DNA from 3 places in the Oceanobacillus sp. CF4.6 genome. Region 2 is predicted to be linked to each of the others. Evidence: riboswitches for the same ligand, from Rfam matches in the RefSeq annotation. Region 2 holds a riboswitch; each other region holds the start of a gene.
The links. Region 2 has a riboswitch for preQ1 ahead of ACHABU_RS12280 (VUT family protein). Riboswitches for the same ligand answer to the same signal wherever they lie in the genome.
Positions count from the first base shown of each region.

Region 1: another riboswitch for preQ1. It lies ahead of ACHABU_RS19770 (QueT transporter family protein); the one in region 2 lies ahead of ACHABU_RS12280 (VUT family protein).
Region 3: another riboswitch for preQ1. It lies ahead of queC (7-cyano-7-deazaguanine synthase QueC); the one in region 2 lies ahead of ACHABU_RS12280 (VUT family protein).

Region 1 covers NZ_JBIMEX010000018.1:52,791-63,409, reverse strand. Annotated here, with positions in the region: gene ACHABU_RS19810 (ABC transporter ATP-binding protein) at 1-429, shown strand, start outside; gene ACHABU_RS19805 (ABC transporter permease) at 426-1,178, shown strand; gene ACHABU_RS19800 (MarR family winged helix-turn-helix transcriptional regulator) at 1,406-1,840, shown strand; gene ACHABU_RS19795 (ring-cleaving dioxygenase) at 1,837-2,775, shown strand; gene ACHABU_RS19790 (flavin reductase family protein) at 2,802-3,410, shown strand; gene ACHABU_RS19785 (alpha/beta hydrolase) at 3,426-4,025, shown strand; gene ACHABU_RS19780 (calcium/sodium antiporter) at 4,070-5,023, opposite strand; gene ACHABU_RS19775 (VOC family protein) at 5,177-6,037, opposite strand; PreQ1 riboswitch class I at 6,201-6,245, shown strand; gene ACHABU_RS19770 (QueT transporter family protein) at 6,253-6,738, shown strand; gene ACHABU_RS19765 (DUF3891 family protein) at 6,850-7,617, shown strand; gene metA (homoserine O-acetyltransferase MetA) at 7,704-8,612, opposite strand; gene yfkAB (radical SAM/CxCxxxxC motif protein YfkAB) at 8,854-9,966, opposite strand; gene ACHABU_RS19750 (catalase) at 10,191-10,619, shown strand, end outside.
Region 2 covers NZ_JBIMEX010000007.1:99,149-109,767, forward strand. Annotated here, with positions in the region: gene ACHABU_RS12265 (carbohydrate ABC transporter permease) at 1-280, opposite strand, end outside; gene ACHABU_RS12270 (ABC transporter ATP-binding protein) at 283-1,401, opposite strand; gene ACHABU_RS12275 (pyridoxamine 5'-phosphate oxidase family protein) at 1,643-2,065, opposite strand; PreQ1 riboswitch class I at 2,262-2,307, shown strand; gene ACHABU_RS12280 (VUT family protein) at 2,425-2,958, shown strand; gene ACHABU_RS12285 (YeeE/YedE family protein) at 3,058-4,311, opposite strand; gene ACHABU_RS12290 (DUF4023 family protein) at 4,497-4,616, shown strand; gene ACHABU_RS12295 (small acid-soluble spore protein H) at 4,671-4,850, shown strand; gene ACHABU_RS12300 (NADPH-dependent FMN reductase) at 4,942-5,568, opposite strand; gene ACHABU_RS12305 (NADPH-dependent FMN reductase) at 5,725-6,282, opposite strand; gene ACHABU_RS12310 (NADPH-dependent FMN reductase) at 6,988-7,554, opposite strand; gene ACHABU_RS12315 (OsmC family protein) at 7,742-8,134, opposite strand; gene ACHABU_RS12320 (MGMT family protein) at 8,221-8,547, opposite strand; gene ACHABU_RS12325 (H-type small acid-soluble spore protein) at 8,681-8,872, shown strand; gene alr (alanine racemase) at 8,919-10,046, opposite strand; gene ACHABU_RS12335 (hypothetical protein) at 10,207-10,619, opposite strand, start outside.
Region 3 covers NZ_JBIMEX010000004.1:121,014-131,632, forward strand. Annotated here, with positions in the region: gene ACHABU_RS08735 (DUF3231 family protein) at 1-226, shown strand, start outside; gene ACHABU_RS08740 (hypothetical protein) at 235-723, shown strand; gene ACHABU_RS08745 (flavodoxin family protein) at 825-1,451, shown strand; gene ACHABU_RS08750 (UPF0182 family membrane protein) at 1,790-4,582, opposite strand; gene ACHABU_RS08755 (hypothetical protein) at 5,087-5,224, shown strand; gene ACHABU_RS08760 (YqjF family protein) at 5,328-6,068, shown strand; gene ACHABU_RS08765 (methylated-DNA--[protein]-cysteine S-methyltransferase) at 6,095-6,607, opposite strand; gene ACHABU_RS08770 (sodium/glutamate symporter) at 6,820-8,223, shown strand; PreQ1 riboswitch class I at 8,314-8,358, shown strand; gene queC (7-cyano-7-deazaguanine synthase QueC) at 8,442-9,104, shown strand; gene queD (6-carboxytetrahydropterin synthase QueD) at 9,104-9,571, shown strand; gene queE (7-carboxy-7-deazaguanine synthase QueE) at 9,564-10,292, shown strand.

The sequences.
Region 1 (10,619 bases), on a different contig from region 2:
CTGTCCATGCCATTAACATTAAAGGGAGAAAAATTGCCTGAAGAACAAGCAATAAATCTACTAATGGATGTAGGGTTAGGTGCCGAATATTTACAACGAAATGTCAAAGATCTTTCTGGGGGTCAACGACAAAAAGTATCCATTGCGAGAACACTTGTAAACAAACCAAAAATTCTATTGCTGGACGAAATTACATCTTCACTTGATCGCGTTTCCCAGCAGGACGTTGAGGAATTGATTAAGAAAATTAATACTAAATTTGAGGTAACAATCATTTGGATTACCCATAATCTGCAGCAGGCAATATCCATTGGTAACTATACGTGGGTAATGATGAGCGGAAAGTTGATGGAGTCCGGAGAAAGCACTCTCCTGAGCAATCCTCAAAACGACAGTGTCAAACGGTTTGTACAGGGGGAGATTGAATGAGCTTTCTAACACTGGCCTTATCCCTTATTTTTGTCTTGATACCGATTGTCTTATCCAAAACGCTGAACCTAGGACTAGAAAGAGACACAATCATTGCAACAATACGCTCCATTATTCAGCTCCTTGCAGTTGGATATGTTCTTACATTCGTTTTTGAATCTGAGAACTCCATTTTTGTCATACTAATGATTACACTCATGATTGGCGCAGCTACGCAAAATGCAAGGAAAAAAGGTGCTACGATCCGGGGTATCACTTGGAAACTAATAGGTACATTCGTTTTTGTGGAATTACTTACACAAGGGATATTACTTGGTTTCAATATCATTCCAGCAACAGCTCAATATATTATTCCAATAAGTGGAATGATCGTCGGTAATTCGATGGTGCTTTCTATTTTGTTCCTAAACCGTTTTACCTCTGAAGTAGAAACACGCCAAGATGAAACGGAATTGATTCTCTCCCTTGGTGGCACACCGAAGCAGGCTGTCCATACATCACTGATTACTTCCATTAAGGCAAGCTTGATTCCGACAATTGAAAGCCAAAAAACAATTGGGCTTGTCCAGCTTCCTGGTATGATGAGTGGTCAAATTATTGCAGGCGCAGACCCTGTTCAGGCGGTTCAATTCCAATTGCTAATTCTCTTTCTACTATTAACAACTGCAGCAGTTACAAGTATTATGCTTGGATTTTTATCGTATCCTACACTTTTCAATAAGCAAATGCAGATGTTGAAGATTAGGTAGGAAAACAATAAAGAAATAACACCCTAATTCTCCTACTATAGAGCTTGTTCAGGTCTGAACAAGCCTCTTACTTTCACCTTGTATTCATTTATATTAAATAATTCCTACTATACGAGCACCCCTATGTATTGACATCAAACTGAACATTCGTTATTATTATACTTAATTAAAACTATTTTAATTCAAAATAAATATATTCCTATAAAGTCAGAACGGGAGGATAAATAATGAGTGAGAATTTTTCATTAAAAGCTTTTGTCGTACTCATGAAAGCATCAAGAACACTCGAAGAAATCATTAAAAAGGATATCAGTAGCCACGGAATGCGGACTTCTGATTTCACGATTCTGGAAGCTCTATACCATAAAGGCAGACAAACAATTAGAGAGATTTCCGAAGCAGTCTTAATTAATACCGGTTCAATAACATATGTTATCGATAAATTGGAAAAAAAGGGGTTGCTTGAAAGAAGCAATTGTTCAGAGGATCGGCGCGTTGTCTACATTCAAATAACGGGCCAGGGCAAAGAATTAATGGATGATATCTTTCCAAAGCATCAAAGCGTGATCGAGGAAATATTTGATGATGTAACTGTAGAAGACAAACAGGTACTAATTGAAGTTCTGAAAAAAGTCGGTAACAAAGGCGGAATGAAAAAATGAAGAAAACAGAGGGAATTCATCATATAACTGCAATCGTCGGACATCCTCAAGAAAATGTTGATTTTTATGCGAGTGTACTCGGGCTGCGCCTCGTCAAAAAGACGATTAACTTCGATGATCCCGGAACATATCATCTTTATTTTGGTAATGAAGGCGGCCGGCCTGGATCCATTATTACCTTCTTCCCTTGGGCTGGGGCACAACAAGGAGTAATTGGGGATGGACAAGTCGGGGTGACTTCTTATGCAGTACCTTCAGGCTCACTTTCTTTCTGGAAAAAAAGACTGGAGAAATTCGATATCGCATACAACATATCCGAACGATTCGGAGAAACCTATCTATCTTTTGACGATGTACACGGACTCCACTTGGAGCTTGCTGAACGAGTTGAAGGTCCGGAAAATAGTTGGTCCATTGGAGATGTTACACCTGACGTAGCGATTAAAGGATTTGCTGGTGCTACATTACTATCTGAAGATCCGGAGAAAACGATGCAACTACTCGAAACGGTCATGGGACTTGAAAAAGTTGGTGAAGAAAATGGAATGTCACGTTTTCGTTCTTATGGCGACATTGGTAATACCATCGATGTTAAAACAACGTCTACTGGTTCTGGAGAAATGGGTGTTGGAACAGTTCACCATATTGCTTGGAGAGCTAAAGATGATGCAGATCAGCTTGAATGGCAAAAATATATCAGTGAGAATGGCTATGGGGTAACCCAAGTTAAAGATAGAAATTACTTCAATGCCATCTACTTCAGAGAATATGGGAAATTATTATTTGAGATCGCGACAGACCCACCAGGATTTGCTCACGATGAGTCCGTTGAAACAATGGGTTCTGAATTAAAATTACCAGCACATTATGAGCAGTATCGGGAGCAGCTTAATCAAACATTGATTCCGATTGAAGTGAAAAATCTAGATCAGTAATTCAATTATCTAAGGAGGAATGTCGGATGCTTTCGTTTAACCCAACTAACAATACGGAACGGGAAAATTACAAGTTATTAATTGGCAGTATTATACCTCGACCAATAGCATTTGTAACTACCGTTGCTGAAGATGGCACTGTTAATGGAGCTCCATTCAGTTATTTTAACATTGTGTCCTCCAATCCTCCCACGATTGCCGTCTCTGTTCAGCGAAGAGATGATAAACCAAAAGATACAGCACGTAATATATTGAAAGCAAAAGAATTCGTAGTGCACATCGTTGATGAAGATAATGTAGCAGAGATCAACAAGACGGCTGCTACGTTGGCACCGGATGAAAGTGAAATTAATCTAACTCATCTTACACTTACAAATAGTGAAACAGTGGCAGTTCCGGGAATCAACGAAGCAAAAATTCGATTGGAATGCACCTTGGACCATGCCCTTGAATTAGGTGAAGATAATACAGTCGGTACAGATTTAATAATCGGTAAAGTCGTTCACTTTCATGTTGCAGAAGAATTGTATACAGACGGAAGAATCGATCCCGTTAAACTCGGTGCAGTCAGCAGATTAGCTGGTACGAATTATGCTAAAATCGGAGAAATCTTTTCAATGGAAAGACCCAAATAGAGAGGAGAATAGCTAATGAAACATATTTTCAAAAAAGGAAATGACCAATCAACACCAACATTATTATTACTGCATGGCACAGGGGGGACGGAAGAGGATCTTCTTCAACTTGCAGAAATTATCGATAAGGACGCAAATGTTCTCAGTGTTCGCGGAAATGTCCTTGAAAATGGAATGCCCCGCTTTTTCAAGCGATTGGCTGAAGGCGTATTTGATGAAGAAGATTTGATCTTCCGCACAAAAGAATTGAATGAATTTTTGGATGAAGCATCCGTAAAATATGAGTTTGACCGTAACAATATTACTGCAGTCGGCTATTCAAATGGAGCGAATATTGCCGCCAGCTTACTATTCCATTTTACAGATGCATTAAAAGGAGCGATTTTGCATCATCCAATGGTTCCAAGAAGAGGAATCGAATTACCTAATCTCTCAGATAAAAATATATTTATTGCTGCCGGTTCAAATGATCCAATTTGTCCTGCACAGGAATCCGAAGAACTAAAAACATTATTAGAAAATGCTGGTGCCGATGTAGAACTCCATTGGGAAAACAGAGGCCATCAACTAACAATGGATGAAGTACAAGCAGCAACAGCATGGTATAAAGCCTAAAGAATCCGATGTTCTACCAGTTAAATGGGTAGAACATCGGATTTTTAATTTCGAATAATAATATAGATAAGGTAAGCAACGTACGCCAAAGCTAGTATTAGACCTTCTCGCTTTCCAATTTTGAAATTTGTTCTAGAAAATACTAATAATAGTATTGTTAGAATAACCATAATAAACAAGTCAGTAACTACTTTACCATCAACGGCAAGCGGTGTTATGGCGGAAGATGCACCGAGTACAAACAGGATATTGAAAATATTACTTCCTACAATATTACCAAGCGCAATTTCACTTTGTTTTTTCAGTGCTGCAGATACGGATGTCACAAGTTCAGGAAGTGAGGTACCAATAGCTACAATGGTAAGACCTACTAATGTTTCACTCATACCAAGTGAATATGCTATTTCCGTTGCATTCGATACAACCAATTCGCCGCCTATAATGATAGCTGCTAACCCCAACAACGAGAATAGAATATTCTTTCCCCATGTAATTCCTTCAGGCAAAGGTTCTTCTTTTGAGGCATTCCTATCCTTTAAGGCAATTTCAAAAACATAAATCAGGAAAAGACCAAATAATAAGAGAAGGATCAAGCCATCGCCTCGAGTAATAAAGTTATTCATTTCACCTTGAAGAAAAACATCACTCATAACAATTAGTAATGCAGCGGTAGATAACAACGTAAAAGGTATTTCTTTTTTGATTGTTTCATTCTGTACCTTTAATGGAAATAAAAATGCGGTCAAACCAACTACCAATGTAATATTAAATATATTACTCCCAACCACATTGCCCAGCGCTACATCTGCACTGCCATCCAATGCAGCAAAAATACTTACTGTCAGCTCCGGAGAACTTGTACCAAAGGCGACAATTGTAAGACCGATAAGAAGCGGTGATATACGGAGCAATGCAGCAATATTGGAGGAACCATCAACAAACCAATCCGCGCCCTTAATTAATAAAGCAAATCCTAAAATCAATAAAATGTAAGCCATGTTGTATTCTTCCTTTTATAGATTATTTTTTACATACTATTACTTTACCCTTTATAAGAAAATAAATCTCATTAAATGATAATAAAAATCGTTCTATGCATGACTAAAGAAGAAGCTACTGAAAATAAAATTCCAGTAGCTTCTTCTTAATCATTAATTTAGTTTTAGCTGAATCGCATTTCCTGAAGGATCTTCCGTTACATAATAATCTTCTTCCGCTTTCACTGAAGCTCCTACTTTTTCCAAATTTACTTTTGTTTTATGAAGCGCATCCTCATCAGGGAAATGCAGTGTAAACCAATTCAACCCCACGCTGTTTTCAGCAGGTGTAGGTGCACCGACCCCATTCCAGACGTTTAAACCTATATGGTGATGGTAGCCATTATGTGATGTGAATAGCGCACCTGGAAATTCCGTAACGACGTCATACCCAAGACCATTCACGTAGAATTCTCTTGTTTTTTCTAAATCAGAAACATGAAGATGAATATGTCCAATGACCGTATCGGTTGGCATCCCTTTCCAATCCTCTTCTGCTTCAGCAAGTAAATCATCTCCATCTAGCGCCACTGTTGCCATGGATACTTGATTATCAGACCAATTCCATTCAGAAGAATCACGGTCATGAGCAATCTCAATGCCGTTTCCATCTGGGTCATCAAAGTATAGAGCCTCACTGACATAGTGATCGGATGCCCCCAGACGCATTTGGCCACCTGAAGCCTGTATAATATGTTTCAGGAATGCAGATAAATCTCCGCGAGTTGGTAAGAGAATTGCAAAGTGATATAACCCGGTCGTTCTTGCCTCTTTTGGTGCAGCATTTTCAGGCTGTTCTAAAGTTAATAATGGTATTTTCCCATCCGCAGTTAGAACTGCTTTGTTTTCTTCTTCTACCATTACTTTAAATCCCATAAAATCTTTATAAAAAGTAATGGATTTCTTTAAGTCTGTCACATTTATATTAACTTCTCCTACGTATATTGTCGGTTGTTCAAAAAATTTCTTTTCCATAGCAATCTCCCTCACTTTTAATTACATGTTTATACTTAGTTACTTTATGTAAGTATTATAATGACTTTTTTTATTATTGTCAAATTACCTTTATTAAAAATAGTAAGAAGTGAATAAAAAGGCTTTTCTTTTATCTGTTTTTGTATTATACTAACTTGCATTGCTTTACGTGGTTCGTAACCATCCCACGATAAAAAACTAAGGAGAGATTTACGATGACCGTAAGAACACTTGTAATAAATGGTTTATTGGCTGCATTGTATATTGCTGTATCTGCACTTATTATACCTTTTGGGTTTACAAATATTCAATTCCGCATTTCCGAAGTATTCAATCACCTGATCGTGTTTGATAAACGTTACTTCTTCGGAATTGTACTAGGTGTATTTTTATATAATCTTTTATTCTCCCCATTAGGGTGGTATGATTTGGTCTTCGGAGTTGCCCATTCAGCTATCTCATTGGGTATTATCATCTTACTTGCAAAATATATAAAAAACATTTGGGTACTTCTTGTTGCAAATACAATCGTCTTCACATTCAATATGTTTATTATTGCATTTGAATTGAATCTGGCATTAGCTCTACCATTCCTATTTACATGGCTTACTACAGCTATTGGCGAATTTGTTGTGCTGGCAATCGGTATTCCAATAATTTATGCTCTAAATAAAAGATTACATTTTAATAAACTAATTTAAATTACTTCATCATTCGTTTTAATTTTGCGGATGATGAAGTTTTTATTTTGTCTACTCGACTACATTGCTTATACTGATAGTACATTCCACACCGGAAAGGATGGAGTTTAAATGATTGTCAGAGAACATGACCAACATTTTGTATTAATTCAGCAGGATCACCACGCCCAAATCTCAGGAGATATTTTGAAGCAGTGGAAATCGGATTATTTTCATGGTATTGAACTTCGTGAATCGGTTGAATACGCAGCATATCAGCATGATCATGGTTGGAAGGAGTTTGATAAGCAACCCTTTTTGAACGATAAAGAAAAGGTACCATTTTCCTTTTTCGATTTTCCTAACCTACCCAAAATCATTCTATATAAACATGGTATAGATGAAGTACAAAAAGTAGATTCCTATGCAGGAATGCTTTGTAGCGAGCATTATAAACGGTTTTTATTGAACAATACTTCGCTCGAAGCACAGGCATTTGTCACGTATGAGGAAATGCGTCAACAAACGATAATTGACACACGAAACAAATTCAACAAACGTTTGTTTGAATTTCATTATAGTCTTCTCCAGCTTGCAGATAACCTTTCATTATATATTTGTATGAATGAGCCAGGTGCTGAAAAACAAAATGAACATTCTTTTTTTAAAAAAGGGATCCCAACCAACACCACTCTCCATGAATTCTGTAAACAGAAAATACAACTTCGATGGCTAAATGGTCATACCGTAGTGATGAATGACTTTCCGTTTGAAGGGCCAATTGAAGTTACTATAAAACAAAAGGTTATTGCAAAAGATACGATCGCTACGAAAGGATTAATTGAAAGTTATGAAGAGGCTTCATTTGAGGAATTACCAATCACCATTTTGCCGGAGTAATTTCCTGCTTATAAAGTAATCATGTACAAGAAAAGCTGAACTACCTATACACGCGGAAGTTCAGCTTTTTCATACTTTTTCAGAAATCAATCCCATTCATAGGGAGTTGCCTGGTATACATAGTAATTGAGCCAATTCGAAAACAACAGACTGCAATGGCTTTTCCATCGATATAATGGTGCCTTTTCCGGGTCATCATCAGGGAAATAGTTCTCCGGTATTTGTGTTTTAATACCTCGTTCATGATCCCGTTGATATTCCTCCGCCAACGTTGTAGCGTCATATTCTAAATGACCGGTAGCCATTATATTTTTACCATCTTTGGATCCAGCAAGAAAAACTCCAGCTTGATCGGAATGAGCCAAAACTTGAAGTTCCGGATGATTCCTTATCCGCTCATACTCAATATCGGTGTATCTAGAATGTGGTGCAAGGAAATGGTCATCAAACCCGCGAACAAGATTTTCATTAGGCAGTAATACTTCATGTTCATATATACCAAAACATTTTTTAGGCAGTTCATATTTATTTAATCCATAATGATGGTAAAATGCAGCCTGTGCACCCCAGCATATATGTAAAGTTGAAGTTACGTTTTCTTGGGACCAGTCCATTATATCCTGTAGTTCTTTCCAATAATCGACTTCTTCAAATGGAATAAGTTCTACAGGAGAACCCGTAATAATCATTCCATCGAATTTCTTTTTATTTACCTCAGAAAACGACTGATAGAAAGTGTCTAAATGAAGCTTACTTGTATTTTTCGAATTATGTGTTGTCATCCTTAAAAAAGATATATTTACCTGGATAGGTGTATTCCCTAGAAATCGAAGCAGCTGGGCTTCCGCCTTTTCCTTTTCAGGCATCAAATTTAAGATTAATATATTTAATGGACGAATATCCTGCATCGTGGCACGTTCTTCCTCCATCACAAATATATTTTCCTTTTCAAGAATTTCCTTTGCAGGTAGTTGAGCTGGTATTCTTATCGGCATATAAAAAGCCCCCTTCTTAGACATTCCTAGTTGTATCAAAATCTATTAGATATTCAAATAATTGTCAATACGAATGTAATGAATTTTTCAGATAATACTATTAGTTTATCAGAAGAAAGGGTCCATATGTCAAAGGATAATCAATTTGTTGCTAGATTTTGTTTTTAATCCCCTCTTCTTTTAATTACTAACATTCCTTTTCCTTGGCTTTTACTGTATATGCGCCTTGACTGAAATATAATTATACACTAATATTGGCACTTCTCTTTTCGAAATCAACATTTGGATAGTATGCATTCTTTACTAAAACATTTGGCCCCAGGCATTTAACTGCAGGACAGTGACAGTTCAGGCTTTTTGCGGTATTTGTTTTCAACCATGTTGCATAGGAATCCAGTAAAGACGTTGTTTGAATATTACCAAGTGAAGGCTCATCAGCAAAATCCGTTACAATTACTTCGCCCGTGAAAATATTTACATTGAGACGCGAGCGGCCATCCGGGTCATTTCTAATGGTCACATTCCTCTCTTTATACAAGCGTTTTAAAAGCTCTAATTCTTCCTTAGAAGAACTACACGCATAAAATGGAAGTGTGCCAAACAACATCCACAAATTTTCATTACGGTGATCCAACAGACGTTGAATTCCTGTTCGCATTTCATCCAGACTGAGTATTTCCAGATTGCTGGCAAAATCAACGGGGTACATCGGGTGAATCTCGTGTCGTGCACAACCCATTTCGACAACATGATCATGAATTTTTTCGAGATATGGAAATGTACGCTTATTAAGCATCGTTTCTGCTGATACCATTACCCCTTCTTGAGCAAGAAGCTGGGAGTTCTCTACCATCCGCTCATAATATTTTTTGCGGTTCTCTTCAGAAGGCTTACGTTCCATCAGCGCAAATCCTGTTTCTGCAAATTCCTCCTCTGTTCCCCAGTTATGGGAAATATGTAGGACATCCAAATATGGAATAATCTCTTCATAGCGACTATATGGTAATGTCAGGTTAGAATTTATTTGTGTTTTCACTCCCCTGCCATGAGCATATTTCAACAATGGAAGCACATATTCCCTTACTGATTTTTTATTCATCATCGGCTCCCCACCAGTAATACTTAGTGTGCGGAGATGGGGGATTTCATCCAGTCTTCGTTGAATAATCTCCATCGGCAGCGCTTCAGGGTCCATATTTTGCAATGTGTAACCAACAGCACAATGAGCACATCGCATATTACACATGTATGTAGTCGTAAATTCAATATTGGATAAGGTCATCTCTCCATGTTGTTCCACGTCCATGTATGCTTCCCATGGATCATTGGCAGGAATTATAGTCTTCTCTTTCATATTCACTGATCCATCTTCCTTTCTCTATATTCCTTATATTAACATTTTTAGTTACCTTTACTCACCACTTCTTAAAACTTAAATCACTGGATATGGAAATAACGTTTTTATCGAGTGATTATTTTTATATAACGCGATTACTTTCAGTCTTCCATGGTAATTATAGTTAATATGAGTTTTCATTTGGCTACAGCCGAAAATCTAAATGGAAAAGAGGAGAACGAATGACTAAAGATCCATCAAAACAGAATACATCCGGAAATGTTGAAAATGACGATACGTTAACCACCAGACAGGGGCACCCCGTTACAAATAATCAAAACATAAGAACTGTCGGCAATCGTGGCCCCGCTACGCTTGAGAACTATGATTTCATTGAAAAAATCAGTCATTTTGATAGAGAAAAAGTTCCTGAGCGAATTGTGCATGCACGTGGAGCTGGAGCGCATGGTTATTTTGAGACTTATGGAACAGTTGGTGAAGATCCGGTCTCAAAATATACAAGGGCAAAAGTATTTCAAGATAAGGGAAAACAAACTCCTGTTTTTGTAAGGTTTTCAACGGTAGTACACGGCATGCACTCCCCTGAAACGGTAAGGGATCCTCGTGGTTTTGCAGTTAAATTTTACACAGAAGATGGTAACTGGGACTTA
Region 2 (10,619 bases):
AAAAAGTTGATTTGATACTTTGCAAGAAAATGGGCGATTGAAACATATTAATAAAATTATCCCAGCCAACGAACACCGTTGTCTCTCCACTTGCATTGGTAAGAAAGAAACTTAAATAAATCGTACGTAATAGTGGATAAAACAGGAATACACCGAATAGAACAATTGATGGAAGCAAAAACAGCATTCCTTTTAAAAAACTTTTTGTTCGCTGTTTCTTTTTTACTTGCTCAAAATCGAGCTGGCTTAATTCCGGTGACTGAACCAATGCATCGCTCATCGTCATATTGCAACGACCTCTTGTTTCTTACTTATATTTGCAGATCTGATCAGTTCTCCTGTATCTGTATTAAAGAAACTTAAATTGTCTATCGTAATATGTATGGGCACCGAATCACCTACGTTAATTGCCCATTGACCGGGCCATTTTGCTGTCCACATATCTGAACCAATATCGAATGCCATAGACGTTTCATTTCCTAAATGCTCCACGTTCACAACTTCGAGATGATGTGTCGGATCCTTATCTGTTGCCGGAAGAATATGCTCTGCACGAATACCAATCGTCAAGTTTTTATTTAATGAAATCAGATTTAAGAAACTTGAATCGACATCTAACGGAAGCGTATCCTCAATAATTAACTGTCTTGTATCTGATGAATAAACAACTTTGCCTAAATTCATCTTCGGCGAACCAATGAATGATGCAACAAACAAATTTGCTGGCTCATTATAGAGCGAAATCGGTTTACCGACCTGCTGAATCTTACCGTCATTCAATACCATTATTCGATCACCCATCGTCATCGCTTCCACTTGATCATGCGTCACATAGACCATGGTCAGACCCAATCTCTTCTGCAGCCTGCGAATTTCCACTCGCATATGTGCACGTAATTTAGCATCCAGATTAGAAAGTGGCTCATCCATCAAACACAGTGGTGCTTCACTAACAACAGATCTAGCGAGTGCTACACGCTGTCTTTGCCCACCTGATAGTTCTTTTGGTTTTCGTTTTAACAGTTCATCCAATCCCATCATTTGAGCAGTTTCCGTTAATCTTCTTTGCTGTTCTTTCTTATCTACTTTTTTTGCATTTAATCCAAAAAGGATATTTTGCTCGACGGATAAATGCGGATATAATGCATAATTTTGAAAGACCATAGATAAGTTTCTATCTTTTGGAGGGAGGTGGTTGACGGTTTTTTTATCTACTTTTAATGTGCCTCCTGTAATTTCTTCCAGCCCTGCAATCATACGAAGTAACGTACTTTTTCCAGAACCTGAGGGGCCAACAAGAACAAAAAATTCACCCTCTTCAATAGATAAATTGATTTCATCTAATACACTTTTTTGTTTGTCGTATGACTTGGAAATATCGATTAATTCAACTTGACTCATTTTGTTGCCTCCTTAACATTCGCATTTTCATTTAAGCATACTTTTTTATTGAAATTAGGTAATTTACTTAAACCTTACGTATTATTTAATGAAGATTAATAACATTCACATTGTCTTCATATTCCATCGGTATAAAAGACTATAATCGGCATACTAAATCGATCCATAAAAAAACAGGAACATCAAGGGCTGCCCCCTGAAATTCCTGTCATATTAATCGTTTCTTACGTTAAGTGAGCTGTTAAATATCCAATTCTTCTGGCGGCTCACCTTTTTTATTCATTAGACGGACTTGAAGCGGCTCTATTTCCATAATCAAATACTCGGGATCATCCGGACCTTTAAAGTAAAGTTTCATATCATCATTCCATAGTTCCTTCTTCAGTTCTTCGGAGTCATTAAAGGATACCTTGCCTTGATATTCCACGTATTGATCGCCAAATCCTCCACCTTCGTATCCGATGAGGATATGTGTAAATGGGTTTTCTTCAATTTCATCTGTTTTATCCGTATCTTTATTCGTAGCTGTGTACAGTTTTAAATCCCGATGGAAAAACATCATATATCGCGAATGAGGCTTATTTCCTTTCACGGTCGCCATGGTTCCAACCGGACTTTCTTTAAAAATTTTCTCAACGGTTGATTTAATTTCTTCCTGACTCAAAATAACACACTCCTTTATATTTCTATATTTTTTATTATTCCTTTTCTATTCATAATTAAACAAGGGATTAATTAAGATGCACCTTAGATCATGATGAACTGGTCTGCCATTATGAACCGGAACAGTTGTGAAAGGAAAAATGAGCATGGTATTCGATCATATGCTATAATAAAAATATCAATTTAATACCTACTTTGTGGGAGAGGTTCTAGAACAAACCCTCTATAAAAAACTAAAGAAGTAACTGTATCTTTCTTTAGGATATGGTTTTTATTTTTGTCTTTTATTGAATTTTTACTATGATTCTCTCGTTTGACAGTAGGTGTTCCTGATCAATACTATACAAAGGAGCGCTATCCATGCGAATATTTTTTTACCTTATCGTTATTATTATTGCAAATATTGTTACCGCAAAGTTTGCCCCATTAGAATTAGGCGTATTTATTATCCCTTGGGGGTCCTTTTTGATTGGATTAACATTTATCTTACGGGATATGGTACAAAACAAATATGGCAAGAAAAAAACGTACTTGTTGATTGGTATGGCACTGCTTTTATCTGCAATTTCAAGTTATCTGTTAGGGGATACATTATGGATTGTTTTTGCCAGTGCGATTAGTTTCCTCGTTTCAGAAACCGTGGATACCGAAATTTATTCCAGGATAAAAAAACCGATGCATATTCGTGTACTTTATAGCGGAACAGTTGGTGGTGTACTGGATTCCACTATTTTCGTAATTATTGGTTTATCACCTCTAGGAGCCGGTTTTGTACCATGGGAAGCAGTATGGATGGCAATTTTAGGACAAATCGTTATCAAAGTTACAATGCAATTTGCTGGTGTACTTGTTCTTCAAAACTCGAAAACTATTAAAGCAGAATTCGCTAATTGACTCTAGATACAAAAAGCCCAGTTCCTTTTTGATAAAGGAACTGGGCTTTTTTGTTTTTAATACTTCAGCAAAGTGAAGAAATAGATTACTCGTTTTTTATTAACAAAATTGATCCGATTTCTTTGGGTTCTTCATGCCGAATAATGGTCTGATAAACAAAGCAAGTCCAGTTCCAAGCAAGGCCATTACTCCCCATACCCATCCATGAAGGCTGAAGGAGGCAATCCCGCCAAAGTAAGCGCCAATATTGCAGCCGAATGCAAGACGGGAGCCATATCCCATCAAAAGACCACCAACAATAGCAGCACCTGCAACACCCGGTTTAAACTTCTTCGGTTTGAAAGATCCCTGGGCAGCGGCTGCAATAAATGCTCCAAGTATAATACCGAAATTCATGACACTCGTGGAATCAGCCAATACCGTTTGTGATAAAGCCTCAGCGGTAGCTCCTGTAAAATAACCCCAACTAGTCACATCGATACCAATGGCCTGAAGTGTCTTACCGCCCCACAAAGCAAATGCAGATGTAATCCCCCATGGTTGACCTCTGACTGTCAATGTCAAAGCATTGAGGATTGCAAGAATGATTGCCGCAGCAAATAGTGGCCATGAACCTCTGAATATTTTTTTCCATCCGTTTGTTGTAGGAAGAGGTTTCATGGATGGAGGATTTTTCCGTTTGGCAACTTTAACAGTAACCCCATAGATTAGAGCAAATAACGCCAGCTGAACAATCCATGCACCAAAAAACCCAAGTCCAGTAGATTCTGCCAAAGATATCGGAGGCAAAGATGGCGTGCCCATCCAAAACGGAAGATGGTATGCTCCAACGGTTGATCCGATAATAAAGGCAATCAGTGTTAAAACCATCGAGGAGGCACCTCCACCAAGATTATACAAGGTACCAGATGCACATCCATTACCAAGCTGCATACCTATACCAAAAATAAATGATCCGAAAATAACACTGACCCCAACAGGAGATACATACCCAGCAGGTGTAAGCCCTGTAAAATTAAAACCTGTACCTAAAATAATTGCAAATAATGTTGTAGCTACTGCAAGCATGACCATATGTGCCTGAATTCCCTGTACATTCCCCACTGAAGCGAGCCTGCGAAAAGCCGAAGTAAATCCAAATCTGGCATGAAGCAACGTTGCACCTAATGCAAGTCCTATAATATATAAAATACCCTGTACCCAGCCTGCTGTAACAACAGTAGCTATCAACAATGCAATAGCAGCTATAATTCCCAATGACATGATTGGTTTTTGCACTGGACTGAGATTAGTAATAACGGTTGTCGGTTTAAAATTAAATCTTTTCTCGTCTGTAACAACAGATTGTTCCATAAAAATGCCCTCCTTAACCAATAAAGTTAATAGGGATTAATATTACCTCAATATGCCTAAAAAGTAAACATGGATTTTTTTATACCATTTACTAGGCGTCCTTTTTACGAAACAATGGTATGCATTTTTCAACTTTCAATGGTAAAGAATAAGCGTATTCGATTATTTGAGGAGGTGGTGCTAGGATGGAACGTACAAATGAGTTTGTAAAAAAGTTCAATGATACAAAGGAAAAGGACATATCGAATAAAAAGCGCCAGGGACATAATGACCCAGCGAAGAAATTACCTAACAAGCGACATTAACAGCATTTACTGGGATACATCCCTTAAGCTAAATAAAACCAAGGAGGTTCACATATGAATATCCAAAGAGCTGAAGAAATTGTTCAATCACCCGATTTAGTAAATGTAACGTATAACGGGAAAAAAATTTATATCCAGCATGTCGATGATCAAAATCAACTTGCACGTGTCTATCCACTGGATAACCCTCAAAAGGAGTTCGATGTACAACTAGAAAAACTCACGGAAGAATAGCAAACGAAAGCCTCTTTAATTAGGGGTTTCTTACATACCAATCTTCCCATCAAAAAAAGGATGTCGACGGGACATCCTTCCTTTTCTTTATTTATCTTAATAATTTAAATGCACCCGTCCAGGAAATAAGCTGATCCAACATTACATTGGCATTATCTGCATGGTAGTCAGCAGGTTTGAATTCGCTCATGTTTTCAAAGTCTGAAATTAGAGAAAATGTTACTGCAGTACGTATATCTGCAACTTGAAGTTCTCCTAGAATTAGACGGAGGTTTTCATGTGCACGAGTTCCACCTAAGCTACCGTAACCGACAAATGCTGCGGCTTTATTATTAACTTCCGGATTTAGGAAGTCAAGCGCATTTTTCAATGCTCCACCTATTGCATGGTTGTATTCCGGAGCTACAAAAATATAGCCATCGAAGGAAGCGATTTTTTCAGACCATGCTTTAATTGCAGTTTCGGAACCAACTTGGTTCGCTTCCGTTAATTCTTCACCTAGCATTGGCAGGTCGAATTTTGCAAGATCAACCACTTCATAGTCCACATCATCATTACGTTTTGTTGCGAAATCATATACCCAATTTGCAACAGCTTCCCCGTTACGACCTTGACGAACACTACCTTGAACGATAGCTATTTTTAATTTATCTTTTTTTACTACTGGTTCGTCGGCTTTTTTCGTTGATTTACCAAATAATTTATCTAAGAAACCCATTTGAGCACCACCTATTCTTCTTCTTGTTTAATGATTTAAGGACAGTCACCCCACACTTTAGAGTGCTTAAGCGCAATCGTTACGCAGGGAAAACTGCCCTTCCATACCCCCATTAATTATAGGGTTATTTTTATTTTCCTGGTCTGCAGGAAAATCTTATCGAACTGTTTTTAAAGCACCGCTCCACGCGATTACTTGATCAAGCATTTGGTTAGCATTATCTGCATGGTAGTCAGCAGGTTTGAATTCACTCATGTTTTCGAAGTCAGTCATTAACGAGAATGTTACTGCAGTACGTACGTCTGCAACTTGTAGTTCTCCTAAGATTAGGCGAAGGTTTTCATGTGCACGAGTTCCACCTAAGCTGCCATATCCAACGAATCCAGCTGCTTTATTATTTAATTCTGGGTTCAAGAAGTCAAGTGCATTTTTGAATGCTCCACCTACTGCATGATTGTATTCTGGAGCTATAAAGATATAACCATCGAATGATGCTATCTTATCAGACCATGCTTTAATTGCTGTTTCTGCTTCTGCTTGCTTGTCTTCAGAAATTGCAGCACCAAGGAATGGCAATTTGTAATCAACCAAGTCCACGATTTCATATTCCACATCATCATTACGTTTTGTAGCAAAATCATACGTCCATTTAGCTACCGCTTCCCCATTACGTCCTTGACGAACACTACCTAAAACAATACCAATTTTTAACATATTATATTTCCTCCCAATCATTTAACTTTATTTTTAATTAAACATACCTTAATTAATAATACTATAACACCCTTTTTGGATTATTGCAATATAATTAATTCCTTTTTATTATATAGTTATAAATAGTAACTAACAAGTTTAATGTTCCTGAAAAATGAAAAAACGGGGCTTCTGCTTTTTAGAAGGTAGGAGATCCTCTTTTTTCATTCGGCTGGTTTCTAAGAGATTGGACTACAATTACTCGTCCAACGAAAAGAATTGTCTTTATTGCCACAATTCTATAAACTACGACGTAACTGCTTTTCCTGCCGTCCGGAATCGCTGCGGGCGGATGCTTTCCGCGGGCACGGCCTCAGCCCCGAAGAGAAAACCACTCTTCTGGTCTTCGGACACGTGCTATTCCCGCAGGAGTCACCGCCCGCCGCTCACCCGGACTGGTGAAGTTTTATAATGCTATTTTGGCTACGCTAGTATAGTAATTATTAGCAACCTTCTAACCAGCTCTGGGAAATACACGGAGACTTCTGCGGGAGGAAAGGCATAGGTGAGACTCTGAAATGCGTCAGCATGAAGAGGCTCACCAGCCGCCCGCGAAAAGCGCAGTGTATTTCCCAGAGCGGTCGCCGAAGTTCCCTATACTAGTTCGTAGTTTATCTCACACTGCGATGATTAAAAAGCAATGGATATTACAAAAATAGCCTTTAATTAAAAGGGATATACCGATTCATTTGCTTTTTTTATTTGTTCTGTTGCTTGAATAGAATAGATGGTATCATCTGCGAGTCTGTCGAGTCTGAAGATTATTTCGTCATCAATGATTTCTTTTTGATAATAATTCTTTTCCTCTATAAATACATATTTTGAAACAACCGATGCCAGCATATAGGTTAATATCGGTTTTAATTGCTGTTCTACAACTAAATAATGCTTCGCTGATCCAGCAGTTGAAACGATACCGATAACTTTATCACGGAAAGCATCCATAGGGAGCAAATCAAATAGGTTTTTCAACGTTCCCGGTATGGAGGCCTGAAATGTAGGTGTGCCGATGATATAACCATCGGCTGCCATGATTTTTTCCAATACCGTTTTCGTATCACCTGTATAATCGCGATAATCCCTGCCATCACTGAATACAAGCTGGTATTCTTTCATATCAATTAGTTCCACTTCAACATCTGTATGCTGCTTTTTCATTCTATTTAAAACCCGTTCCACAGCTATTCGGGTTTTCGAACCAACAATGGAGCCGGAAATGCCGATTATTTTCATTTTATAACCCTCCCTTTTTTCTAGATATATCTATATAATTTTAATTTTTGTTCTCTTTGGTTTATAAACCTTATTATACCGAGTAGATTTATTGAAAGATAATATGTTGCCTGAAAAAAATATTGTTTCATACTATTATACTGTAAATAATTTTTAGTTGTTCATAAACAACTAAAAAATCCAAAGCCTAGGCTTTGGATTTTTTGATTTCAAATGTTTCTATAACGTTTATACTTCCTTTAACTGATTGCACCATGGAACAATTTTTTGACGACGTTTCCAGTGCTTTTGCTACTTTAGTTTCAGAAATATCATTGCCAAATATAATGAAATGCAATGTAACTTCTTCCACACGATTAGCCTCATCAGGATTTCTTTTAACATCGGCAGCTATAGTAATATCATCATAGTCAATGCGCATTTTTGTAAGGACCTTTTTTAAAACGCCTCCACTACAGCCCGCAATGGAAGATACGAGTAACGCAAATGGTCTGAAGCCAAATTCATCGTTACTGGAAATCGTTAATTTCCCAAAATCAAACTCTGACTCAAAACCATTTTCATGCATTTTAAACTCCATTTAAAATCACCTAACCCTTTTTATTATTTGTCTTTATTATAGCGAAACGTATTAAAAATAAATAAACAAATGCTTTAAATAGCGGTTTATACTTCTTCATTATAGAATATTTCATCGATTTGATATGCTTTTAAGTCAATATAACCAGTATCACTTACTTTGATTCCTTCATTCTCAAGAAGTAATTTTTGTTCCATCCAAACTTCTTTATCCTTTATGGCAATCTGTCCTTTCGCATTAATCACCCGATGCCATGGCAACTTATGCTTATTGCTCATGGAATGGAGAATCCGCACCACCTGTCTAGACGCTCGAGGGCTCCCCGCTACCTTTGCAATCTGACCATAAGTCATGACTTGTCCTTTTGGGATTTGCTTCATAATACGAATAACTAATTCAGTAAATGGTCTCATCGATTTCTTTTCCAATCTATTTTTATAGGCATTCATTTTTTCTATTTGTAATCATCCTCCAATTAATGTTGCTTTGTATATTCTTCTGTGACAAGGCAAAAAATAACATGCAGCCATACAAAGGAGGATTCCCATGGATGAACAACGTGCACAGGAAATTTTGGAATCGATTGCGATGGTCAATGTAAACTACCATGGTATTCCAGTATATATTCAATCATTGGACAAACAAAATAATACAGCCACCGTATTTCCACTTGATAATATGAATCACGAGCAATCCGTTGAATTAACTGGATTGGACGAGGTAAAAATAGGTAAATAAAACTTTTTTGGATGGAGAATGCTCCCCACAGAGAGCATTCTCCATCCTAAAGATAAACACGTGGCACCCTTTTCCCAATTAAGCACGCTACCTCATAGTGTATCGTATCCATTTGTTCGGCCACTTGTCCTAGCGAAATAAAGCCATCTTCGGGGTCGCCAAATAATGTAACTACATCATTCGTATTCAAGGTATTGACAGCTGTCACATCTACCATTGTCTGATCCATACAGATTCTGCCTACAATTGGGACATGCGTGCCTTTTACAGTAACGTTCCCTTTATTAGATAGGAGTCTTGAAAATCCATCTGCATAGCCCACGGGCAAGGTAGCAATCGTTGATTTATGCTTAGGTGTGTAGGTGCGTCCATAGCTAATCGGTTCATCTTCTTCGAGACTTTTTATCATGACTGGTTTTGTTTTAAAACTCATTGCCTGTTTCAATTGTATTTTTCCTTGTAGATGTTTACTGGGATAGAGTCCATATAAGCTTATTCCAACACGAACCATGTCCATATGTAAATCTGGGTAAGCAATGGTTCCTGCACTGTTACAGCAATGCTTAATGGGTATATCTATCTTATGTGCTTCCAAATAGTCAATGACAGCAGTGAAATGATGAAATTGTTTATATGTATACGTCGATTCCGGATGATCTGCATCCGCAAAATGGGTGAATATCCCTTCTAGTTCGATGTTGGGAAAGGCCACCATGGATTGTGATATTCGTAGAGCTTCTTCTTTATCACGTATTCCTAAACGATTCATTCCGCTATCTATTTTAAGATGTATTTTCGCCTTTTTATTGTATGCTTTTGTTGCATTTATAATTTCTGTTATCGACTCATCCGAGTAAACGGTGATTGAGATATCATTCTTGACTGCTTCTCGGGCGGCAGCAGGTGACGAATATCCTAAAATGAGGATAGGAGTACGAATCCCCGCTTCACGAAGTTTCAAGGCCTCATCCAAAAAGGCAACACCCAAATAATTTGCGCCGGCATGAATGGCTGCATTTGCTACTTCTACTGCTCCATGACCATAGCCATCCGCTTTTACTACTGCCATTAATTTACTGTTTCTCTGGATGTGTTTTTTAAACGTTTTTACATTGCTTTCAATGGCATCCATGGATACTTCCACCCATGTGTCGCGATAACTTCCATGATTCATGAAGTTGGCCTCCTTAAATATATATAATGATCCATACAATCATTTTACCATTTTAGAAAAGGGAATTCACAGATTTTATGATATAGGAGATTTTACAATACTTCACAAAAAAAGATTCCATAAAGAAAACGATACAGTTATAAAAACTGCATCGTTTTCTTTATTTATTACTTTTTTCCTTTTCCCTTTGTTTCTGGGATAGTAGATAATTCTTTTGCAGCCGATCCGATCCTGATATCATGCTGAGGATATACGATGAGGTCTGTTCCATTTTTTCCGATAAATAATTTGTACGTTCAAATAACAGACTTCGGAAATAGTCCACTTGTCTGGTTATTTTTTCCATCATTGCATCCTGATTTTCCAACCGTTTGGTAACCTCTTCATTGGAATTATCTTGTGCGCTAATGTGCTGTGACATTCTTTCCTGCACACTTGTCTGTTGATCCATCTTTAGAACAAGCTGTTCGTTTGCTTGTGATACTCCTTCTAACATTTGACTGATTATCTCTTGTGAGGAGTTCAGCTGTGTCAGCTGTTCCCTTACTTGTTGTTCGGATAATCGATCTTCTT
Region 3 (10,619 bases), on a different contig from region 2:
TTCCGACAAGCTAATGTTGTTCTTGGTTTCTATGCTAATCGGATATGGAATTGGACAGTATGGTGTTTCCGTGTCTGTAAGTCCTAGGAGGGATTTAGGAGCTCACTATACGCGTCTAATAGCTGAAATAGCCCAATACTCAGAAGATTGTGCAAACATTATGATTGACAACGGTTGGATGGAGCAACCGCCAATGGCAGCTGATCGAAAAGAACTAGCGAATTAGGTACGCAAATGGGGACAAATTTAAATCTAAAAAGCAAAAAATTAGAAGCAATACTATGGAGCATTGCTCTGCCCGGATTCGCTCAGTTATTACAACGAAATTATGTAAAATGCATTTTGTTTATTGGATTGGAAATATTAATTAATGTGATGGGAAATTTCAATGCGATTATTGTTTTAAGTTTTAATTTAAAAATTGAAGAAGCAATCGCACAAACGAATTATTTATGGTTAATGTTTTATCCATGTTTATATTTTTTTGCGATTTGGGATGCTTATAAAGATGCGGGTGGTGGAGATAAGCCTTTTGCTTATTTGCCACTCGTCTTTTCAGCCTATTTTGTCACCGTAGGGTTAATTTTTTCACCTGGCTTCAAAATTTTTGGGTATTTAATCGGACCAATGTGGCTACCGATACTATTTTTACCAATTGGTTTAGCAATTGGCGTACTTTTACGAAGTATCTTATTTAAAATATACACAAACGAACCTGGATAGCTCTCGATTTTTAAATGAATCGGGATCTATCCTATTTTCACTGCATACTTTAATGAATTTCCGGGAAGAGACACTACATACCATGAAAAGGAGTGTTATTCTTGGAAAATCTAAAAGCTTTAATTTTAAATTGTTCCCTAAAAAAATCGGATGAACAATCAAATACAGATGCACTGCTAAAAGATTTCACCAATGTTTTCGATAATAAACAGATTAAGTCGGAGACCATTCGCATCGTGGATTATAATATTGCTTATGGAATTGCCGATGATATGGGTGACGGCGATGAGTGGCCGAAAATACTGGAAAAAGTAAAACAGGCAGATATATTAGTACTTGCTTCTCCTGTATGGCTCGGTGAAAAAAGTAGTGTATCCAAAAAAGTATTGGAGCGTTTAAATGGTTCCAGCAGTGAGACAAATGAAAAAGGTCAACCGATTTTTTATAATAAAGTTGCAGGGGCTGTTGTTACCGGAAATGAAGATGGTGCGAAAAATGCAGCTGGCGATCTTATCTTTGGACTAGCACAACTAGGATTCGCTATCCCCCCAAATCCGATTGCATATTGGGTCGGAGATGCTGGACCTGGGCCTTCCTATATAGAAGCTGAAGGATATAAAAATGAATTCACACAATCAAATGTTCAAATGGCAAGTCACAACCTCATACACTTAGCTAAAATGTTTCAGAAGCAACCCATACCTGCTGAAGGAAACGTCTCCGAATAACAGCCCATTCTGAACTGCGTCTCCTCATGTTAGTTTGGCACCTGACATTTGGGGGCGGTTTCTTTTTAGGGAGAGGTTTACTATTGGCATGTAATTCTATACCCAATCGGAGGCAAGAACTTTTTTAGCGAGTAAGATATTCTTCCAAATTCGGATAAATGCCACATTCTTACCTGATTAGAAAACGTGGCTGTCATCAAGCCTTTCGGCGACAGCCTTAGTTGGGCTTATGCAGATAGGAAATTTTATACTTTTCTCTCTGCAAAAACGTATTTTGTTTTACCATTAAAAAAGAGATGAGCACCGCGATTGCAGTGCTCATCTCTTGCAGTTAAATCTTATTGATTTACTTGTTCCAATCGCTTTTCAATCTCTGACATAATTTTGGCTGCTTCTTCCCAGCTTCCATTGGAAAGGGCATCCTGATAACCACCAAATAGCTCAGAGAATTCCTGCAATAATAGATCAGAATCTCCGGATGGTACTTGTGCAGGTGTTTCCTCTTCTTCAGATTCTGCCGGCACTTCAGGGTCTCCTTCGATATCTTCTATTGATGGTCCTCCTTCAGGCTGTAAATCACGCTCATCGATTTCGCCACCAGCTAATTCAAGTATACGTTCTAGTGCTTCATCAAACGTTGCTTCCATGACGATATAATCCTGATAAGCAACGACAACTTGTTTTACTTCCGGCAATGATGTTTCATTAGAGGATTCAATATAGATTGGTTCTACATATAGCATTGTATCGTTAATTGGGATGGACAATAGGTTTCCGCGAATGACTTGAGAACCCCCTTGCGACCAGAGATTTAACTCTTGAGAAATAACACTATCCTGATTGATCCGATTTTCAATTTGCTGCGGACCATAGACATTTTCCTGTTTTGGAAAACGGTAGACAAATTTTTCTCCGTAATGTTCCCCGTCATTCCGTACACCAATCCAACCAATCATATTCTGTCGATTTTTAGGTGTGTATGGCATCATTAAAATGAATTCTTCTTCGTCATATTCTGGAAGCTTCATCGTTACATAATAAGGTTCCATTTCAATATCTTCATTATAATAATGCTCTGTTGGGAATTCCCAGCGGTCTTCCCGATTATAGAAAATTTCCAGATTGGTCATATGGTACGTACCATATTTATTTGCTTGAATCTTAAATAACCCTTCTGGATAACGGAAATGGCTTTCCACATCTTCCGGAATTTCCGTTGTAAACAAATCAGGGAATATATTTTGATACGTCTGAAGTAGCGGATCATCCGGTTCGGTAACAAAGAAATTAACTTCCCCGGTGTACGCATCAACCATCACTTTCGCTGCGTTTTTAATATAGTTTCTATTGTCTTCGTAATTTTCCGCATACGGATAGCCTTGTTCTACTAGATAAGCGTCAATAATCCAAGCTAATGTACCATCATCACGTACAATGATATATGGATCCTCATCATATTCGAAAAATGGTGCAATTCGGTTGATGCGATCTACAATATTCCGGGTATCGAGCAATTGACTATCATTGGAAACCTGATCTGATACGAGCATACGGAATGACCCTTCATTAATAGAAAAAAGTAAACGATTCCAGCCACTAAGCGAAATCCCCTTATCAGCTTCGTAGAGATTCGTCATATTTTCATCACCTGACGGATAGTCAAATTCATCGACTTCCGAATTTACAATGACATTTGGATAACTCATTTCACCAAAATAAACTTGTGGACGCGCAACGTCAATTTCTCCTTTTGGCGGAAGATTCTTTACAATATATTCTGGCTGTCCTTGGGAAGTAATCCCATTAACTTGACTCATCGCAATCCCGTATCCATGCGTATAACGCAATGTTCGGTTTACCCATGTTTGGGCTTGTTCAGGCAGGTCAGCTGTGTTTAATTCCCTTGCACCAAGAAACACTTGCTGATACTCTCCGTCAATTTCATATCGATCAACATCGATATCATTAAATTGATAATAGGTACGGAACGTCTGCAATTGGTTGTAAATATCAAGCAATGGTCGTGCATCATTAATTCGCACATTATTAATTGTTAACTCATTATTCTCAATCATATCTTCATCCAGTGAAGCCTGATTTCCCGGATGTTCCGATACATCAATATTTTCGAGCTCATAGGCTTGCCTTGTGTAATCCAGATTATACTGTAAATATGGCTGCTCACGTTGAAATTCATTTGGCTCGACAAGATAGTTTTGCACGAGTACGGACGCTCCTTGCCCAAGAATGATGACGGCAATATAAGCAACAATCGGAATCAACATCGCATTGAATTTGCCTTTTCTTAGTGCAAAAATGACCCAAACGGCACCGATAATCGCTACTGCTGCTAAAATATAGGAAACAGGAATATTAATGATGCGGTCTGTGTAACTTAGGCCGTGTACCACACTCTCCTGAAAAATATTTACTTTGTTGGAAAGCAGCATTTGAAATGGTGATAGTAAATGAGTGCCAGCTAACAACAAACCGATAATAGCTATCGTCAGTCCTAAGTGAATTTGTGCCGAGCGGTTCATCCGGTATATATTAAAAACGGAATACGCAGCAACCACAACTACTAACATGAAGAAACCAAGTCCTAGTAAAATATTAATAATCATTTCTAAAAACGGTAAAACAAACATGTAGAAAGAAATATCTCTGTTGAAAATAGGATCGCTTTCCCCAAAAGTTTCATAGTTTAAGATTTTTAAAAGTGGTTCCCAGCCTACTCCCTGTACAATCACACTGCCGAGAAGTCCTGCGAAAACAGCAATTGCGATTATAATCGCATTCATGGCCATTTTCTTTTGATAGAAAAATGCCGGAAGCTGATTCGGGTCAAAATGGCTTAAATACGATCTTCGCACCCAAAATACGGTCAGCCAGGTTACGAAACCAAAGATGACAAAACCAGCGGCACCAAGCATCAGTTTACTGCCCAAAACTGTCTTGAAAACGTTACCAAAAGCAACGGAATCCATCCAAATATATTCTGTGATCCACTGGAAAGCGACGGCACCTAAAATGAAAAGAAGCAATAGAATCCCAATAATAACCCCAGACCAACTGCCGAGCTTTTGTAACTTTTTCATTTGATTATGATTTATGTTCCCTTTAAAGTCCATACATCCTCCTTATATCGGTTCCATTCTAATAGATTTCTAGCTTCTTCTAAGTCTACAGAAAAAGAAACAAGGACCGATATCTATATATTTTATTATCTATTTCATTAGTTTAACAACAATACTTCTATAAGTCATTTTTGGACCATAGGGACAGGAACACTGGTCCCAATTAATCTACTTAAAAGTGGGCTGAGGTTCCTGTTCCCAGTGGCTCCTGTCAAAAAGTGAGAGGTTTTTATGATGGTCATTTCTAAACAGGCTTAAGCACGAAAGCATTTACTTTTGGTTCTACATACAAGCACAATTCCGTTTCCGTGCTAATATTTAATATTCTTCTAAACTCTGCTGGAATTGCAACCTATGTTTGTTTTCGATTAAAACTGGTTATTAACCATATCTAGAGGGACACGAGAACAGCGGTTTCTAGTTCCACAAAGCCATGGTCATTCTGGGATGAGTTTCCTGTCCCCATGTCCCATTAATTAATCGTTCGGAGGTGAAAGTATGACAACTGATAACAATAAACAGAACCATAATGACGATTCACTTGAACAAAAGGTTAAGGAAAAAGATCCCGCACAGGATATCGAACCACAAAAGGAAAGTGATACTAAGCCGAAGCAGAATAAAGATGGTAAATAGGGGAGATTATAGAAAAGCACTTTCTTTAAACGAACAAGCCCAGGTAGATACCCGGGCTTTCCCTATAATGGGGATCGATTACTGACCTGTAAGGAGAGGGAATATGTATAAAGATATCCTACAAAAAACAGAACATCGTGACGATCCATTACCTGATGGTCCTTGGTTAGCGACCCAGAGATGGAATCATTTATTATTTATGCATTTGCCTGTTCCTAAGGACATAATCAATAAGTATATTCCTATGGAGCTAGTATTGGATACCTACGACGGATCTGCTTGGATCACCATCATTCCATTCAAAGTAAATAATATGCGCCCTCGAAAAATGCCTCCAATTCCTTTTCTCCATTCCTATTTAGAGTTGAATGTTCGCACCTATGTAAAACAAAAAGGGGTAAAGGGAATTTACTTCTTCAGTCTGGATGCCAATAAACTGCTTGCAGTCCTCGGCGCAAGAGTAGCCACGTTACCTTATTTTTACGCAAACATGAAGATGAAAAAGAAGAAGGATATTTTTTACTTTGATTCTACCCGCAAAGGGAAATCGAATGCTTCTTTTAAAGGATCATACCGGCCAACTTCTGAGGCCTATTATCCTGAAAAATCCAGCCTGAATTATTGGCTGCTGGAAAGATATATTTTATGGACCTATCGAAACAATTTCTTATTCAGAGGAGATATTCATCATAAGCGGTGGAAGATCTGCGATGTGGAGGCTAATATTGAGACTGAAGATATGATGCCCTTTTTACCAGATGATACTGTAATTGGCAACCCAATCTTTCATTATGCTTATTCCCGGCGCGTCTTGTTCTGGCCGATAAAAAAAGTGGACGAATGAGCTTCCAAGAAATCCTGTTGGAAGCCCTATTTTTCCAGTTGCAGCAAACTCTCTTTCATTGAAATACCACCACGATAACCTCCCATTTTTCCACTTTTACTGATTACACGGTGACATGGTACAACAATTAATACAGGATTTGCTCCAATTGCCGTTCCAACAGCTCTTACGGAAGTTGGTCTGTTAATTTGTTCTGCGATGTTGGAATACGATGTTGTCTCACCAAATGGGATCTTCTGAAGTTCATCCCATACAGCAGTTTGAAATTCTGTTCCAATTAAATCTACCTGCAAATCGAATACTTTGCGCTCGCCCCTTAGGTACTCTACTAACTGTTCCTTATAGACTATCACTTTATTTAAGTCCTCAATCAATACAGCTCTTGGTCTGTGTCTAGCAAACCAATCCTTCATTGCATCATACCCTTCTGCTTGTGAACCTACAAAGCAAAGACCTTTCTCCGTTGTGGCAATATACATAGTCCAGCCATCCATTGATAGCTGATCATAGTATATCGTTTCCTTCTCATTAACATTCAAGATTACACCCCCCTTTTTGGTTCTATTTATATAACATTATGTTAAACGAGTGGGCCAATTAATGAAAGCTAGACGCAGATACCTTCTTCCGAAAAATCATGGTTATTCCGGTGCGAGTTTCCTGTCCCCAAGATTTATCAACTGCTTTAGTTTGAAAGGGAAAAATATAGGGAAGAAAAAATTAATTATATTTCTAGAAAGGGAGTAGTAAGATGACCCCAAATGAGATTGGATTTGCCCTTTTATACCTTGGATTATTTCTTTTACTGGGGAAATGGATTAGGGTTCGTGTGAAATGGCTGCAGAATTTATTTTTACCTTCCTCCGTCATCGGTGGATTTATCGCTTTGCTTGTTGGTCCACAAGTACTTGGCAGAGTATTAGAACCATACATAGGAGACCAGTCATTTTGGTCGACTGGACTAATGTTTCCGGCTGCAACAGAAGTATGGAGTGAACTGCCTGGATTGATGATCAATGTTGTATTTGCAACCTTGTTCTTAGGGACCATACTTCCAAATCTATCAAAAATATGGCGAATTGGTGGACCACAGCTTGCTTTTGGCTGGACACTTGGCTGGGGCCAATATGTGGTCGGTATCCTGTTGGCACTGCTCGTGTTAACACCATTCTTTGGTATGCCCCCCATGGTCGGGGCGCTGATTGAAGTATCTTTTGAAGGCGGTCATGGTACAGCAGCAGGACTACAGGGGACATTTGAAGAAATGGGATATCCAGAAGCCTATGACTTGGCTGTCGGATTAGCAACGGTTGGTATTCTATCAGGGGTTATTATAGGAATTATCATCATTAACTGGGGAATACGCAAAAAGAAAACAGAAATCATTAGAGATGTTGAAGAATTTTCCACCTTAAAAAAGGCTGGAATTGTGGAATTTGAGAATAGAGAGCCCGCAGCAAAAATGACGGTTCGTCCGGAATCAATCGAGCCACTTTCCTTTCACTTTGCCGTGATTGCCCTGGCAATTATAGCAGGTTATATTTTACTGCAATCGTTCGTATGGATTGAGGAAAGCCTCTTCGGTTCAGATTTAATGACCTATGTTCCATTATTCCCTTTTGCAATGATTGGAGGAATAATCGTACAACTATTCTTAAACAAAGTAGACAACGCATATCTAGTCGATCGGCAAATGATTAGTCGTATTCAGGGATTTTCGTTGGATATTCTAATATTAGCAGCGATAGGAACGGTATCACTAGATGTTATTGGAGACAACTTTATTCCATTTCTTCTCATTGCGATTACTGGTATTGCATGGAATGTGATTGGATTCTTTGTCCTCGCTCCAAGAATGATACCTACGTATTGGCTTGAAAGAGGTATCGGTGATTTTGGTCAATCGATGGGGATTACCGCTACTGGCTTACTCTTGATGCGTGTTGCCGATCCGAAGGCGGAATCTCCAGCTTTTGAAGGTTTCGGCTATAAACAGCTCGTGTTTGAGCCCTTCCTTGGTGGAGGATTAGTAACGGCATTATCTGTTCCACTAATCTTTCAATTCGGTCCTATTCCATTCTTTGTTTTTGCAGCAATCATGTGTGTAATTGGTTTGCTCGTTGGTTTACTTTATTTTGGTAAGAAGAAAAATTAAAGTTAAAGGGCCATAGTAGATAAATATGGCCCTTTTTATGAAAGAAATGCTATAATAAAAAGGAAAAGTTTATAAAAAGTCTGCACTATTGCAGGAGAGGTTCTAGCTACACCCTCTATAAAAAACTAAGGATGTAACTGTACTTTCCTTATAAGTATGGTTTTTTTTATTTGGGTGAGTAGGATTCTCTTTTTCTATCATGAAAGGGGAATTTTTTTATGGAAAAAAATAATAAAGCTGTCGTCGTATTCAGTGGTGGTCAGGACAGTACCACCTGTTTATTTTGGGCTTTAAAAAAGTATGATCACGTTGAATTGGTGACTTTTGATTACAATCAACGTCATAAAGAGGAAATCGAAGTAGCAAAGGAAATTGCTGCTGACCTGAATGTACAACATCATGTTTTGGATATGTCGCTCTTAAGTCAATTGGCTCCCAATGCGTTAACACGTGATGAAATTGAAGTAAAAGATGGGGAGAATGGAGACCTTCCTTCCACTTTTGTCCCAGGCCGTAACCTGCTCTTTCTTTCTTTTGCCACCATTTTGGCAAAACAGATTGGGGCAAAGCATATTATTACAGGCGTTTGTGAAACAGACTTTAGCGGTTACCCGGACTGCCGTGATGTATTCGTTAAATCACTAAACGTAACACTGAATTTATCGATGGATGATTCGTTTGTTATCCATACACCATTAATGTGGTTGGATAAAGCAGAAACCTGGGAACTTGCCGACCAGCTTGGTGCCTTTAACTATGTTCGCGAGAATACACTTACCTGTTATCACGGAATTCGTGGCGGGGGATGTGGCGAGTGTCCTTCATGTAAGCTGCGAAAAAATGGGCTGGATAACTATCTGCAAAAGAAGGGGAATTCCTGATGTACGGATTTACTATTGTGGAGAACTTGCAGAAAATAGACAAAGACATTAAAAAGCATGAGCTCAAATACCATAAGAAACGTGTTCTGGTATGTAAGGAATTCACTTTCGATGCTGCCCACCACCTCCATTGCTATGAAGGCAAATGTAAAAACTTACATGGGCACACATACAACGTTATTTTTGGACTTAGCGGGTTTGCCAACGAAATTGGCATTGTCATCGACTTTGGAGAAATTAAAAGCATTTGGAAAGAACAAATTGAAATTCACCTTGACCATCGTTATTTAAATGATACCCTTCCAAACATGAATACTACTGCCGAAAATATGGTTGTTTGGATTTATGAAGAGATGGAGAAAGCACTTCTCGATAAATCAAATGAATGCCGAGTAGAATTCGTTAAACTCTATGAAACACCGACAAGCTATGCCGAGGCAAGACGGGAGTGGATGATAAATGAATAAGTTTCCGATACTTGAGATTTTCGGACCAACCATTCAAGGGGAAGGAATGGTCGTCGGTCGAAAAACAATGTTTGTCAGAACAGCCGGCTGTGATTATCGTTGCTCTTGGTGTGACTCTGCCTTTACCTGGGACGGCAGTGCTAAAGAAGAGATTGAAAGGTTGACTACCGACGAAATTATGACACGGCTCAAACAAACAGGCGGAGACCATTTTGATCACGTAACCATTTCAGGTGGAAATCCCGCACTCTTAGCCAATCTAAATGAACTAGTAGAAACATTACACGAGTTAAACATGGAAGTGGCACTGGAAACACAGGGTAGCCGCTGGCAGGATTGGTTCCTTGCAATCGATGATCTCACAATTTCCCCTAAACCGCCGAGCTCCAAGATGAACACAAATTTTGAAACGCTTGATTTAATTATTAAAAACTTAAAAATCAATAATCGGCTTAAAAATACAAGTTTAAAAGTCGTCATTTTTGATGATGAAGATTTAACCTATGCAGAAAAGGTGCATGAACGATATCCAGAGGTTCCCTTTTTCCTTCAGGTTGGAAATGATGACCTGGTAGAAAGTGAAGCATCTAACCTTGCTAGTAAACTTTTAATCAAATATGAATGGCTGATTGAGAAGGTTGTTGCATCAACTAAACTGAATCATGTTCGAGTTCTTCCACAAGTTCATGCCCTTATCTGGGGGAACAAACGTGGTGTTTAGTTAAATGCTTTATGTTTTTCGGCTACAAAAATATTGATTAGAGGAAGATCTCATAAACTCTTTCTCTTGAATTTTTTCCTTGTATGGTCATTCATCAGATTTATGAAGAACACTTTTCTGAACTTGTTTAATAATCCATTCAGTTAGCTTAAGTATATCAAATAGCAGGAAATTCCCATGAAAATAGTTTGATTTACAAAGAGTGATAAATCAATTTATATCAATAAAAAACCGCAGTAAAATTGTAAATATCACTGCGGTTTTGCTTGTGAATGGATTATTTCGACAAATTGTCCTATCGGGGGTAATAATTAAACAAGGCGGTCA